One region of the Herbaspirillum sp. UBA812 genome, then DNA from elsewhere that is predicted to be linked to it. Evidence: predicted binding sites of a transcription regulator. Region 1 holds the regulator's gene; the other holds the start of a gene.

Region 1 (6,697 bases):
GCCAGGGCGCGCCAGGTCTTGTAGGCAACCGCCACCTCGCGGGCAGGTTCCAGCAGACCGGCCTGGCTGTCCAGCAACTGGCGCTGGGCATCGGCTTTCATCAGGGATTGATGGGCATGCTGGCCGTGGATGTCCACCAGCATCTCGCCGACTTCGCGCAATTGCGCGGCGGTGGCGGCGCTGCCGTTGATGTAGGCCTTGCTGCGGCCGGCATTGTCGATCACCCGGCGCAGCAGCACGCCGTCGTGCTCGCCGCTGAATTCGTGTTCGTCCAGCCAGGCCATCACTTCCGGCGTGGCGGTGAAGTCGGCGCTCACATCCGCCTTGGCCGCGCCCTCGCGCACCACGCTGGGATCGCCCCGTCCGCCCATGGCCAGCGCCAGGGCATCGATGAGGATGGATTTGCCGGCGCCGGTTTCGCCGGTGAAGACGGAGAATCCGCGCGCGAATTCGAGCTCGATGGCATCGACAATCACGAAGTCGCGAATCGTTAAGGTACGCAGCATGGTGGTCTCGCAGCGGGTTGGACGGACAGGCCAGTATGCTCAAGCGAGCCGGCACGCGATGGCCGGGCTTGATGCGCGCTTATTGTAATCGGCCTTCTATGGAGGGGTATTCATTCCAGTGCAGCTTCTCGCGCAGGGTATCGAAATAACTCCAGCCCTCGGGATGCAGGAAAGTGATCTTGTGCGCCGAACGGCGGATCACGATGCGGTCGCCATGCAGCACGCTGGTCAAGGATTGCATGTCGAAGTTGGCGCTGACCTCGCGCCCGGCCACCACCTGGATCACGATCTCGCAGGAATCCGACAGCGTGATGGGACGGTTGGACAGCGAATGCGGAGAAATCGGCACCATCACGATCCCGTGCAGGCTGGGATGCAGGATGGGGCCGCCGGCCGACAAGGCATAGGCGGTGGAACCGGTGGGCGTGGCCACGATGAGGCCATCGGAACGCTGGTTGTACATGAAGCGGCCATCGACCTCCACCCGCAGCTCGACCATGCCGGAGGTGGAGCCGCGCGCCACCACCACATCGTTCAGGGCCAGCGCCCGGAAGATCTCGCTGCCCTCGCGGTAGACCCGCGCTTCCAGCAGCGAACGCGACTCGGCTTCGACCTTGCCTTCCAGCATGTCGGCCAGAGCCGGTATCATGCGGTCCTGGGCGATATCAGTGATGAAGCCCAGGCGCCCCTGGTTGATGCCGATCAGCGGCACGTTGTAGGGTGCCAGCTGGCGCGCAATGCCGAGCATGGTGCCGTCGCCGCCGACCACGATGGCCACGTCGGCGTGATGCCCGATCTGCTCGGGCGTCATGCTGTCATAGCCTTGCAGGGCGATGTTCTCGGCAGTCTCGGACTCGAAGACCACGGTGTGGCCGTGCGACTCGAGGAACACCGCGATGTCCGACAAGATCTGCGCGATGCCGACGGCCTGGAACTTGCCGACGATGGCGACGGTTTTGGGTACGGCTGCCTGAACGGGTAATTTGATGGGCCACATGCTGCGGATTAGACCATAATTTGAGATGACATTGTAATGAAACCAAGCGCTTCCTCCCTGCCCTCCTCGCCCGCTCCCTCCCCCATCGAGGCGGTCCTGTTCGATCTCGACGATACCCTGTGGGCCATCGAACCGGTGCTGGTGCGTGCCGAAGGCCTGCTCTACGACTGGCTGCGCGAGCATGCACCCGCCGTGGTGGCGGCCCATACCATTGCCAGCCTGCGCGAACGCCGCATGGCCCTGATGAAGACCAACCCGATGTACCGCATCGACCTCTGGAAGCTGCGCCACACGGCGCTCTCCGAGGTCTTCCGCGAGCATGACGTGGACCTGGCGCTGGTCGATCCGGCCATGGCCCTGTTCTCCGAAGCGCGCAGCACGGTGGCGTTGTTCGATGACGTCGAACCGGCGCTGTTGCGCATGAAGGGCCGGCTCACGCTGGGTTCGGTCTCCAACGGCTTTGCCGACCTGGAGTGCATCGGCCTGGCCGGGCACTTCGGAGTCTCGATTGCGGCGCATCGCTTCGGCCGCGCCAAACCGGACCCGGCCATCTTCCACGCCGCCTGCGAGGCACTGCAGGTCGCCCCGGCAGCCACCGTCTATGTCGGCGACGATCCGCTGCTGGACGTGCAAGGTGCGCAGCGGGCCGGTTTGCGGGCAGTATGGATGAACCGTTTCGACCGTACCCTGCCCGAAGGCATCACCCCCGACGCCATCTGCCGCGACCTGCATGAGCTGCACGACTGGCTGCAGGCGCAAGCCTGAACCTTCGTACAATTTTTGGAAGAACTGACGCGGCCGTCACATTTACCGGATATGCCGCTAGAATATGCCCATGCAACTCGATAACCGCGCCCGCACACTCCTGAAGGCCCTGGTCGAACGGTACATCGCCGACGGCCAGCCAGTGGGCTCGCGCGCCCTGTCGAAACTGTCGGGCCTGGAACTGTCGCCGGCGACCATCCGCAACATCATGGCCGATCTCGAAGAGATGGGCTTCGTCGCCAGCCCGCACACCTCGGCCGGCCGCGTGCCCACGCCGCGCGGCTATCGCATGTTCGTCGACACGCTGCTCACCGTCGAGGCCATCGACGAGAGCGCCCTCGAAGGCCGCCTGCAGGCGCGCCTGCAGCACAGCGGCTCGCCCCAGAAGATCATCACCAATGCGGCCCAGGTGCTGTCCTCGCTGTCGCAGTTCGCCGGCGTGGTGATGACGCCCAAGCGCGAATCGATGTTCCAGCAGATCGAGTTCCTGCGGCTGTCGGAAAAGCGCATCCTGCTGGTCATCGTCGACCAGGGCGGCGACGTGCAGAACCGCATGCTCCTGACCGACGTCGACTACACCCCGAGCCAGCTGACCCAGGCCGCCAACTACATCAACCAGCATTACGCCGGCCAGTCCTTCGACCAGGTGCGCATCCACCTGCAGGGCGAACTGCGCCAGCTGCGCGACGACATGACCGCGCTCATGCAGGCCGCGGTCGAAGCCGGCAGCGACGCCATGAACGAAGAGGCCGACAACAACGTGGTCATCTCCGGCGAACGCAACCTGCTGTCGGTGACCGACCTGTCTTCCAACATGAATTCGCTGCGCCGCCTGTTCGACATGTTCGAGCAGAAGACCGGGCTCTTGCAGTTGCTGGATGTGTCCAGCAAGGCCACGGGCGTACAGATCTTCATCGGCGGCGAATCTCAGCTGGTGCCGATGGACGACATGAGCATCGTCACCGCCCCCTACGAGGTCAACGGCCGCATCGTCGGTACCCTGGGCGTGATCGGGCCGACCCGCATGGCCTACGAACGCGTCATTCCCATCGTCGACATCACCGCCAAGCTGCTTTCCAGCGCCTTGAGCCAGCACTGATCCCGGCCAGCACAACCATCCGGCCAGGACGCAAAAAAGCCATGTGAGACCTCACATGGCTTTTTTACATTTTCCTTCATGCAGCCTTGCCGGAATCAAGCCAGGCAAGCGGAAGCAAACTTACTTCTTCACTTTCTTGCAGTTTTTGCAATGACCGTAGAGGGCCAGGGCATGGTCGGCGATCTCGAAACCGTGCTCCTGGGCAATCTTGAGCTGGCGCTTCTCGATTTCGGCGTCGAAGAATTCCTCGACCTTGCCGCAATCCAGGCAGACCAGGTGGTCGTGGTGCGAGCCCTCGTTGAGTTCGAAGACGGCCTTGCCGGTCTCGAAGTGATTGCGCTGGAGCAGGCCGGCCTGTTCGAACTGGGTCAGCACGCGGTAGACGGTGGCCAGACCAACGTCGAGGTTGTCGGACAGCAATTGTTTGTAGACGTCTTCGGCGCTGAGATGGCGCACGGAGGTGTTCTGGAAGATTTCGAGGATCTTCAGGCGCGGCAGGGTCGCCTTCAGGCCGCTGGCCTTCAGTTCGGATGGATTGTTCGGCATGGTAGAGTGGGTTCCCGGGTTTTACTGGTCTCGAACAGGCGCGGCGGTCCACTGGGAAGACCTGGCGGACCGTTCCGGCGGGGCGGTGGGGAACGCCCTTTTACACCCGGAACGCACTCATGCCTATTTAAGAAGTAAGTTCTAGCTTATCATATAGCGCTTTAGGCTCATGGCTCAACCCGGTTGAAATCTTTATGCGCATGCTTTCCCGAATGAAGTCCCGTCATCACACCACCGCCATCGGCGTCCTGGCTGCACTGGCCGTCTCGCTGGCCGGCTGCTCCTCGACCAAGGCACCGGAACAGGCAGCACCCACCGATACCTCGGGCGTGAAGGTGACCGGCAAGAGCAACAGCCTGTTCGGCTTCTTCAAGCCCTACCGCATCGACATCCAGCAAGGCAACTTCGTCTCCAAGGAAATGGTGGCGCAACTGCGCCCCGGCCTGACCCGTGACCAGGTGCGCTTCGTGCTGGGCACGCCGCTGCTGACCGACATGTTCCACAGCAACCGCTGGGACTACGATTTCCGTCTGGCCAAGGGCAACGGCGAGATCATGACCAGCCGTGTCTCGGTGTTCTTCAAGGATGACCTGCTGGATCACGTCGAAGGCGGCCAGAACCTGCCCACCGAAAGCGAATACCTGACCCTGATCACTGACGCCAAGGTCGGTTCCAAGGCCGGCTTCAGCGACAAACCCAAGGACGACAGCGAGATCAAGCCCGCCTCGCCGGTGGCGCCTTCCTCGGCCACCAACAAGTAAGCCAGGCAAGCCCCGTCCTTCGCACTTCTTTCTTCCGAGTTTTACATGACTGCACTGAATATCGCGGTGACCGGCGCCTCCGGGCGCATGGGCCGCATGCTGATCGAAGCCATCCTCAATGCCGAGGGCCTGCACCTCTCCGGCGCCCTGGATACACCCGCCTCGCCTGCCATCGGCACCGATGCCGGCCTGTTCCTGGGCAAGACCACCGGCGTGATCATCGAATCCGAGCTGGCACGCGGCCTGGCCGGTGCTGACGTGCTGATCGATTTCACCCGTCCGGAAGGCACGCTGAAACACCTGGAATACTGCGCCGCCCACGGCGTGAAGGTCGTCATCGGCACCACCGGTTTCGAGGCCGAAGGCAAAGCCGCCATCGCCGAATTCGCCAAGCGCACCGCCGTCATGGCCGCGCCCAACATGAGCGTGGGCGTCAACGTCACGTTGAAGCTGCTGGAACTGGCCGCCAAGAATTTCTCGCACGGCTACGACATCGAGATCATCGAAGCCCACCACCGCCACAAGGTCGACGCTCCCTCCGGCACTGCGCTGAAGATGGGCGAAGTCATCGCCGATGCGCTGGGCAAGAAGCTCGACGACGTCGCCGTCTACGCCCGCGAAGGCGTTACCGGTGAACGCGATCCGTCCTCCATCGGCTTTGCCACCGTGCGCGGCGGCGACATCATCGGTGACCACACGGTCCTGTTTGCCGGTATCGGCGAGCGCATCGAGATTTCGCACAAGTCCTCCAGCCGCGTCTCGTACGCCATGGGCAGCCTGCGCGCCGCACGCTTCCTGGCCGACAAGGACACCGGCCTGTATGACATGCAGGATGTGCTGGGCTTCAAGTAAGCCGAGCCCGCAATCACAGGAAATGCCCGACGCTGCCGCGCCCCACCAGGTCCGGCAGCGAATTTTTTTGGGGTCCGCCGCTCCAAGCGACTCACCCTCAGCCAACCGTCATTGACTCCCTGCCGCGTGCGCGCGGCGTCTTTCCCGAAAGCACCTACCATGGAACAGAACGTTGGATTTGCCCACTACTGGGCCCAAGGCGATGCCGTTTCGCACTCGGTGGCCTATCTGCTGTTGCTGATGTCGATCGCCAGCTGGTTCTACATCCTCTCCAAGGCCTGGGCCGCCTGGCGCATTCGCCGCGGCAGCAATGCCCTCGAACAGTTCTGGCAGGCACCGACCCTGGCCGACGCCACCGCCGCCATGCAGCGCCTGGACAGCGAACAGATCTACACCCCCATGGCCGAGCGTGCCGCCGAAGCGGCCGACATCGGCACGCGCCAGCAGGGCACGCCGTCGCTCAACGCCGCGACCGATCCGGGCGAGCTGATCACGCGCACCCTGCGCCGTGAAATCAACCGCGTCTCGGCGCGGCTGGAACGCGGTCTGACGCTGCTGGCCTCGGTCGGCTCGACCGCGCCCTTCGTGGGCCTGTTCGGTACCGTCTGGGGCATCTACCACGCGCTGGTGGCGGTCTCGGCCAGTGGCACGGTGCAGATCGACAAGGTCGCCGGCCCCGTGGGCGAGGCGCTGATCATGACCGCGCTGGGCCTGCTGGTGGCGATCCCTGCCGTACTGGCCTACAACGCCTTCACCCGCATCAACCGCGTGGTGCTGGCCGAACTGGATGGCTTCGCACATGACCTGCATGCCTACCTGACCACCGGCGAGCGCGTCGGCGGCATGCGCAAATAATTTTTTCGACACCCGATCCGAGAGGAGTCCCACATGAGTTTCGGCGGATTCAACGACAACCAGAACTCGGCCCCGATGGCCGACATCAACGTCACCCCGATGGTGGACGTGATGCTGGTCCTGCTGGTGATCTTCATCATCACCGCGCCCATGTTCACCCACGCCCTGAAGCTGGACCTGCCCACGGCGCAGTCCAACCCGGCTCCGGAAAAACCGGAGACCATCACCCTGGGCATCGATGCGGCCGGCAAGCTGTACTGGAACGACCAGCCGGTCAGCGAAGAGGACATGGATGCGCGCCTGGCTAAGGCTGCGG
Region 2 (6,697 bases), on a different contig from region 1:
TATGTGCGCTGACCGATTCTGACCGCCGTGTGGACGGCAACCTGATCGGAAAGCACCGCAGCGCCTCCCAGTCGCTGACCGGTTCTTGCTTGCGGACTCTGCTACTGCAAAAACCGAGCCATGCCTTGCAGCATCGCCACTCGGGCGCTTTCCCCAGGGGCATCGCCGGATAAAAAGGGACGGAGCCACAGCAGGCAAGCGGCCCGGCCGCAGCGCCAGGCCAGGCGGGGCAGTTCCTCCATTACACCGCCCCGCCGGGCAGAATACACCGTAATGGTGCGGCTGGGAGAGCGAGTTCCGTGCCAACGCGGCGCTTCATTCATATCGCACGTTTTATGCACTTTTTTGAATCGGGATGCGAAGGAGTGCACCAATAAGGGTGGGGAAATAGCAGAAAGCTGCACTTGTAACGAGGCTGGCTGGGGGTGCCAGCCTCATTTCTCCAGCCAAATTCCCGCATAGCGAGAATTATTCTGCATATGCCACGGATTCGTGGCCCTGCTTGCGGAAGGGAGAGATGAACGATGCATGCAGTGGACTTTGCGCGATTTCGTTCATCGGAGTACGGTCAGAATGTGTAACGTCCTTGCACATACAGAGTCCGCGGCGCACCGACCAGCTTGCCCAGATTGCCATCCACGGTACGGGTGAAGTAGCGCCGGTCCAGCAGGTTGTTGACGCCCGCGGTGAGGTCGAATCCCTTCTTGCCCGGCACCTTCCAGCTCGCCTGCGCATTCCAGAGGCGTACGCCCGGGATTTCTCCGATGCTGCCGTCGGCGCTTTCGGCGACGGTGTTTGCTTCATCGGCAAACTGTCTGCCCTGATGCGTGGTCGACAGGTTGAGCGTCCAGGGACCGGTTTGCATGCGCACCCCGAGCGTATCGGTCGTGCGTGCATAGAACGGCAAGTCCTTGCCCGGATTGCTGCCTGACTTCTGCAGGGCGCGGGTGTAGGTGTAGTTGGCGAAGACCGACCAGCCTTTCAGGGGGCTGTCCGGAGCGAAGGCATAGTCCATCGCCAGTTCGACGCCATCATGCTGGGTGCGGCCGATGTTGCGGAAGACGTTGGGAGTCGTTCCCTGCACCGACACGATCTGGTTGTCAAAATTGATGTGGAACACCGTGGCTTCGGCGGAGGCCCGTGCGCTCTTCCAGCGCATGCCGCCTTCCATCGTCCGGGCCAGTTCGGGCGACAGCGGATTGGCGGAAGACATGGTGTTGAGTTGCGAATTCTGCACCACGCCGAAGGAGGTGTTGTAGTTGCTGAACAGGGTCAATTGCTCCGTGAGCAGATAGGCCAGGTTGATCGAGGGCAGCAGCTTGTCGTTGGCCACCTCGTAAGGATCCTTCTTGCCCATTTCGTAGCGGCTTGACCGCACCTGTTCGAAACGCAGGCCCGGCGTGATGCGCCATTTGCCGACAGCGATCTTGTCATCGATGTAGCCGGCATGAGCATCGGTATTGTTCTGGAACTGGGTGAATCCGCTCAGCACACCGGTGCGGACCGCTTCGTTGTAGATGTTGTCATCCCCGCGCTCGCGGATGTAGCGGTAACCCACGGTGACATCGTGCGTAGTGCCGCCCCAGGCGAAGCGCTGGGTGTAGCGGGGTTCGATGCCCAGCGTTTCATAGTTGCGCGGCTGATGCGAGAGGCGCACGCCGGTCACGTTGATCAAGCTGCTCTGGCGGGTCGCCTGGTTGAAGTAGGTCCGGATCTCCAGCTCCTGATGATCCGACAGCGTATTGAGGTAACCGACGTCGAAGCCTTTGCGGGTACCGCTCCAGTTGTCGCGCCTGCGCGTGTTCTGGAACGGATCGGCGGCGTACTGCGCGGTGGTGAGGCCGCCCGGCGTGCGGCTCAGCACATCGTAGTAATTGAACTTGGCGTGGAGTTCGGAACGCGGGGAAATTTCGTAGCGCATCTTCAGCGCAAAATCGTTGAGATGCTCATCGCTCTTGTCGCGCCATCCGCTGCCGTCCTGGCCCGAGTACAGGAAGGCCATGCCCAGGCCATTGTCGCTCTGGCCGCCGGCAAAGGCGGTGTACTGCGCATTGCCACCACCCTTGCCGTAGCTGTTGTAGCGCACCGAGGCATCACCCGAAATGCCCTCGCTGGCGGGAATGGAGCGCGTCTTGAAATTGATGATGCCGCCCACGTTCTGCGGGCCGAAGCGCACCGTGCCGCCACCACGGATGACATCGATCGATTCGATGTTGTTCAGGCTCAGGGGTGCGAACGAAAGCTGGGGCTGGCCATAGGGCGCCACCGACAAGGGGATGCCATCCAGCAGGACGGTGGAGCGCGGCGAAAAGCGTCCGGTCAGACCGCGCACGCCGATGTTCAAGGCAATGGCGCTGCCGGAGGTACCGGCGCTGTCGCTGGACTGCACGCCGGGAATGCGGCGCATCACCTCGCCGATGCTGACGGCGCCGGTGCTGTCGATCTCCTGCTTCTTTAGCACGGTGCGGGCACCGGGATAGGTCTTCACGCTGCTCTCCAGGCCAGTGCCTAGCCAGTCGCTGCTGACCTGGATCGGCTCCAGCCCGGACTGCCCCTCGGGCGCCGCGGACTGCTGCGCCATGCCGGCCAGCGGGAAGCCGAGCATCACGAGCGAGGCAAGGGTTGAAGTGGCGATACGCAGATCGCGTGCATGGTTGAAAGGGGCCTGATTGTTCTTCATTACATTTCGGTCCAATAAAAATACGGGCGAACCTCCGCCGTTCATTTCTTATAAAAAAAGGCTCTTCCGGACTGATCCGAAAGAGCCGCAATAATAATGATTCGCATTCTATTTTTTACATATTCAGAGCCATGCCTGCATTTCTCTTAACTGACCTCGAATTTTTTTGAGTGCCGCTGCGCAGACCAGGCGCGCAAACACGGCAATTGACGCCTTGAAAATTCCCCAACCCATCCCTATACTTAGCACTCGTCACGGCAGAGTGCTAACAGCGCCGCCGGGCGCAATCCCCTTTTTCATGCGGTGACGTCTGCTGCATTTGGAAGAAAACCGTTGCAGGCATCGCCGCAATCAATGCTAACTTATTGAAAATTAAGGAGTTCTCATGAATCTTCGCCCTTTGCACGATCGCGTTATCGTCAAGCGCCTCGACCAGGAAACCAAGACTGCTTCCGGTATCGTTCTGCCTGACGCAGCGACCGAAAAGCCGGACCAAGGCGAAGTCCTGGCCGTCGGCAACGGCAAGATCCTGGAAGATGGCAAGGTCCGCCAACTGGCCGTGAAGGTCGGCGACCGCGTTCTGTTCGGCAAGTACTCCGGCCAGGCCGTGAAGATCGATGGCCAGGAACTGCTGGTCATGCGCGAAGAAGACCTGTTCGCCGTCGTCGAGAAGTAATTCGGCATCCGGCCTTCCTTTTCCTTCTATATAGATAGAGAAAACGTGAAGGCCATCGGCAACAAGACAGCAACCGGCGCTCCCTGAACCTTCAGGCCCGAGCCCGGCGACATGAACTGAACCGAATTTCTGGAGAATCCAACATGGCAGCAAAGCAAGTTATTTTCGGCGATGAAGCACGCGCCAAGATCGTCAACGGCGTCAACATCCTGGCCAACGCAGTCAAGGTCACCCTGGGCCCCAAGGGTCGCAACGTCGTGCTGGAGCGCAGCTTCGGCGCCCCGACCGTGACCAAGGACGGCGTTTCCGTCGCCAAGGAAATCGAACTGAAGGACAAGCTGGAAAACATGGGTGCCCAGCTGGTCAAGGAAGTCGCTTCCAAGACCTCCGACAACGCCGGTGACGGTACCACCACCGCCACCGTGCTGGCTCAAGCCATCGTGCGCGAAGGCTTCAAGTACGTCGCCGCCGGCTTCAACCCGACCGACCTGAAGCGCGGTATCGACAAGGCTGTCACCGCCATCGTCAGTGAAGTGAAGAACCTGGCCAAGCCCACCACCACCTCCAAGGAAATCGCTCAAGTCGGCTCGATCTCGGCCAACTCCGACGCGGACATCGGCGACATCATCGCCAAGGCCATGGAAAAGGTCGGCAAGGAAGGCGTCATCACCGTGGAAGACGGCAAGTCGCTGGAAAACGAACTGGACATCGTCGAAGGTATGCAATTCGACCGTGGCTACCTGTCGCCGTACTTCATCAACAACCAAGAGAAGCAGATCGTCGCTCTGGACAATCCCTTCATCCTGCTGTTCGACAAGAAGATCTCCAACATCCGTGACCTGCTGCCGGTGCTGGAACAAGTCGCCAAGGCGGGCCGTCCGCTGCTGATCGTGGCTGAAGACGTCGAAGGCGAAGCCCTGGCTACCCTGGTGGTCAACAACATCCGTGGCATCCTGAAGACCGCTGCCGTCAAGGCTCCTGGTTTCGGCGACCGCCGCAAGGCCATGCTGGAAGACATCGCCATCCTGACCGGTGGCCAAGTGATCGCCGAAGAAGTCGGCCTGACCCTGGAAAAGGCTACTCTGGCTGAACTGGGCCAAGCCAAGCGCGTTGAAATCGGCAAGGAAAACACCACCATCATCGACGGCAACGGCGAAGCCGCTGGCATCGAAGCACGCGTGGCAATGATCCGCACCCAGATCGGCGAAGCCACCTCCGACTACGACCGTGAAAAGCTGCAAGAGCGCGTGGCCAAGCTGGCCGGCGGTGTTGCACTGATCAAGGTTGGCGCTGCCACCGAAGTCGAAATGAAGGAAAAGAAGGCCCGCGTCGAAGACGCCCTGCACGCTACCCGCGCTGCTGTCGAAGAAGGCGTCGTGCCTGGCGGCGGCGTTGCCCTGCTGCGCGCTCGCGCCAACGTCAAGGACCTGAAGGGTGACAACCCGGATCAGGAAGCCGGTATCAAGATCGTGCTGCGCGCCATCGAAGAGCCGCTGCGCCAGATCGTCTTCAACGCCGGCGACGAGCCGTCGGTGGTGGTGAACAAGGTGCTGGAAGGTTCGGGCAACTTCGGCTACAACGCCTCCAACGGCACCTACGGTGACCTGGTGGAACTGGGCGTGCTGGATCCGGCCAAGGTGACCCGTTCGGCTCTGCAAAACGCTGCCTCCGTGGCCAGCCTGATCCTGACCACCGACGCCCTGGTGGCCGAAGTGACCGAGGACAAGCCGGCCGGCATGCCTGGCGGCATGGGTGGTATGGGCGGCATGGGCGGCATGGACGGCATGATGTAATTGGCCTTCCGGCTGCGGGCCATGCATTGCATGACCTGTGCTGCAAGTGAAAAACCCGCATCAGCGATGATGCGGGTTTTTTGTTGGGCGGCGATCGGAGCGGAGCCGGAGTGCAAGGCCTCCTCTCCGAGCTCGCGCAGCTGAGTTGACCGAGCATCAACCTCACAAAGGCTTCTGCATAAAAAAAGACCCGCATCCTTGCAGATGCGGGCCAAAACATCGGGCTCCCACGAGCCCGATGCAGTGCCAGAACTTAGAAGGTGTGGATCAGGCCGGCGTTGATGCCGGTCTGACTGCGATCACTACCTGGTACGCGGTCGCTGGCCAGGCCAACGCTGTACATGTCGGACGTACGCAGGTTGCGGATGACGGCATAGGTAGAAGTGCGCTTGGACAGGTCATACTTGGCACCCAGGTTGATCTGCACCATGCGGCCATCGACGGTGCGGACAAACTTGGCACGGGTGTATTGCAGGCTACTGATCAAGGACAGCGACGGCGAGATCCGATAGTTCACGCCCAGGTCCAGCGTCTGGCTCGACTCGTTGTTGGCACCGCCGATGGTGTAGTCGCCCTTCTCGAGAGCATCGTAGCGCTCGATCTTCTTGTTCGGATCGGTCCAGGCGGCAAAGCTGTCGAACTTCGGATCGAAGCTGCGACGCGCTGCCGTCAGCGGCAGCTTCACGCGCGAATACGAACCATACACACGCGCCGGGCCGAACTGATAGGCAGCAGCGAGGGTCCAGGTCTTCAGGCAGGTATCGCCATACTTGCCGCCACCGTTGCAGGCTGCCGCGCCGTTGACATCGCTGGCGGACTTGCCGCCCATCTTGCTCTGGAAGTAGCCCAGGCCGATGTTCAGCGGACCGTTGGCATAGGTACCGCCCAGGCCGAAGGACTGACCGGCACCGGTATTGCCGGCTTGCTCACCGAAGCCATAGATGACGCTACCGGTGAAACCGTTGAAGTTCGGGGTGTTGTAGCGGATGGAGTTGTTGACGCGCTCGCCGTTGGTACGATCCAGGTTCAGCGAATGAACACGGCTGACCACGCCACCGAAGTCGCCCGGGGAGGTAATGCTGCCCACGTCATCCAACACATCCTTCTGGCGACCGGCCAGCACCGTACCGAAGTTGCCGGACAGCCCCACGGTCGCCTGACGGCCCCACAGCAGCTTGCCCTGGCCCGCCTCGCCGGTATCGACACTGAAACCGTTCTCGATGGTGAACAGCGCCTTGATGCCGCCGCCCAGGTCTTCCACGCCCTTGACGCCCAGGCGCGAACCCTTCATCAGGCCGGAATCGAGCGCCATCTGGCCGCCCGTATCCTTGCCGCCGGTGGAGATCTTGTTGGTGTAGGACAGGCTGGCGTCGACCGCACCGTAGATGGTCACGCTGCTCTGCGCGTGCGCCGCGCCGCCGAAGGCAGCCAGCACGGCCAGGGCCAGGATGGACTTTTTCATAGAGTACTCCGTAGTGGTTTGATTGCTGTTGATTGGAGGGTGGACATCACCTTGCGACGAGGGCACCACCCAGGCTTCCGAAAGAA

What was found. Region 1 encodes HrcA, which represses chaperone genes, less so after heat shock. Its sites were predicted from a motif close to TTAGCACTCNNNNNNNNNGAGTGCTAA; they were not measured.
Region 2: groES (co-chaperone GroES) is a predicted target of HrcA. The motif match lies at 2,923-2,949, and genes of this name have one in related genera.

The regions. Positions count from the first base shown of each region.
Region 1 is NZ_DBIC01000375.1:13,399-20,095, forward strand. Features, by position in the region: gene recN (DNA repair protein RecN) at 1-506, opposite strand, end outside; gene B3873_RS24740 (NAD kinase) at 586-1,503, opposite strand; gene B3873_RS24745 (HAD family hydrolase) at 1,540-2,268, shown strand; gene hrcA (heat-inducible transcriptional repressor HrcA) at 2,339-3,367, shown strand; gene fur (ferric iron uptake transcriptional regulator) at 3,488-3,913, opposite strand; gene B3873_RS24760 (outer membrane protein assembly factor BamE) at 4,126-4,674, shown strand; gene dapB (4-hydroxy-tetrahydrodipicolinate reductase) at 4,720-5,526, shown strand; gene B3873_RS24770 (MotA/TolQ/ExbB proton channel family protein) at 5,686-6,381, shown strand; gene B3873_RS24775 (ExbD/TolR family protein) at 6,415-6,697, shown strand, end outside.
Region 2 is NZ_DBIC01000209.1:5,261-11,957, reverse strand. Features, by position in the region: gene B3873_RS13750 (TonB-dependent receptor family protein) at 569-2,680, opposite strand; gene groES (co-chaperone GroES) at 3,066-3,356, shown strand; gene groL (chaperonin GroEL) at 3,500-5,149, shown strand; gene B3873_RS13735 (porin) at 5,403-6,611, opposite strand.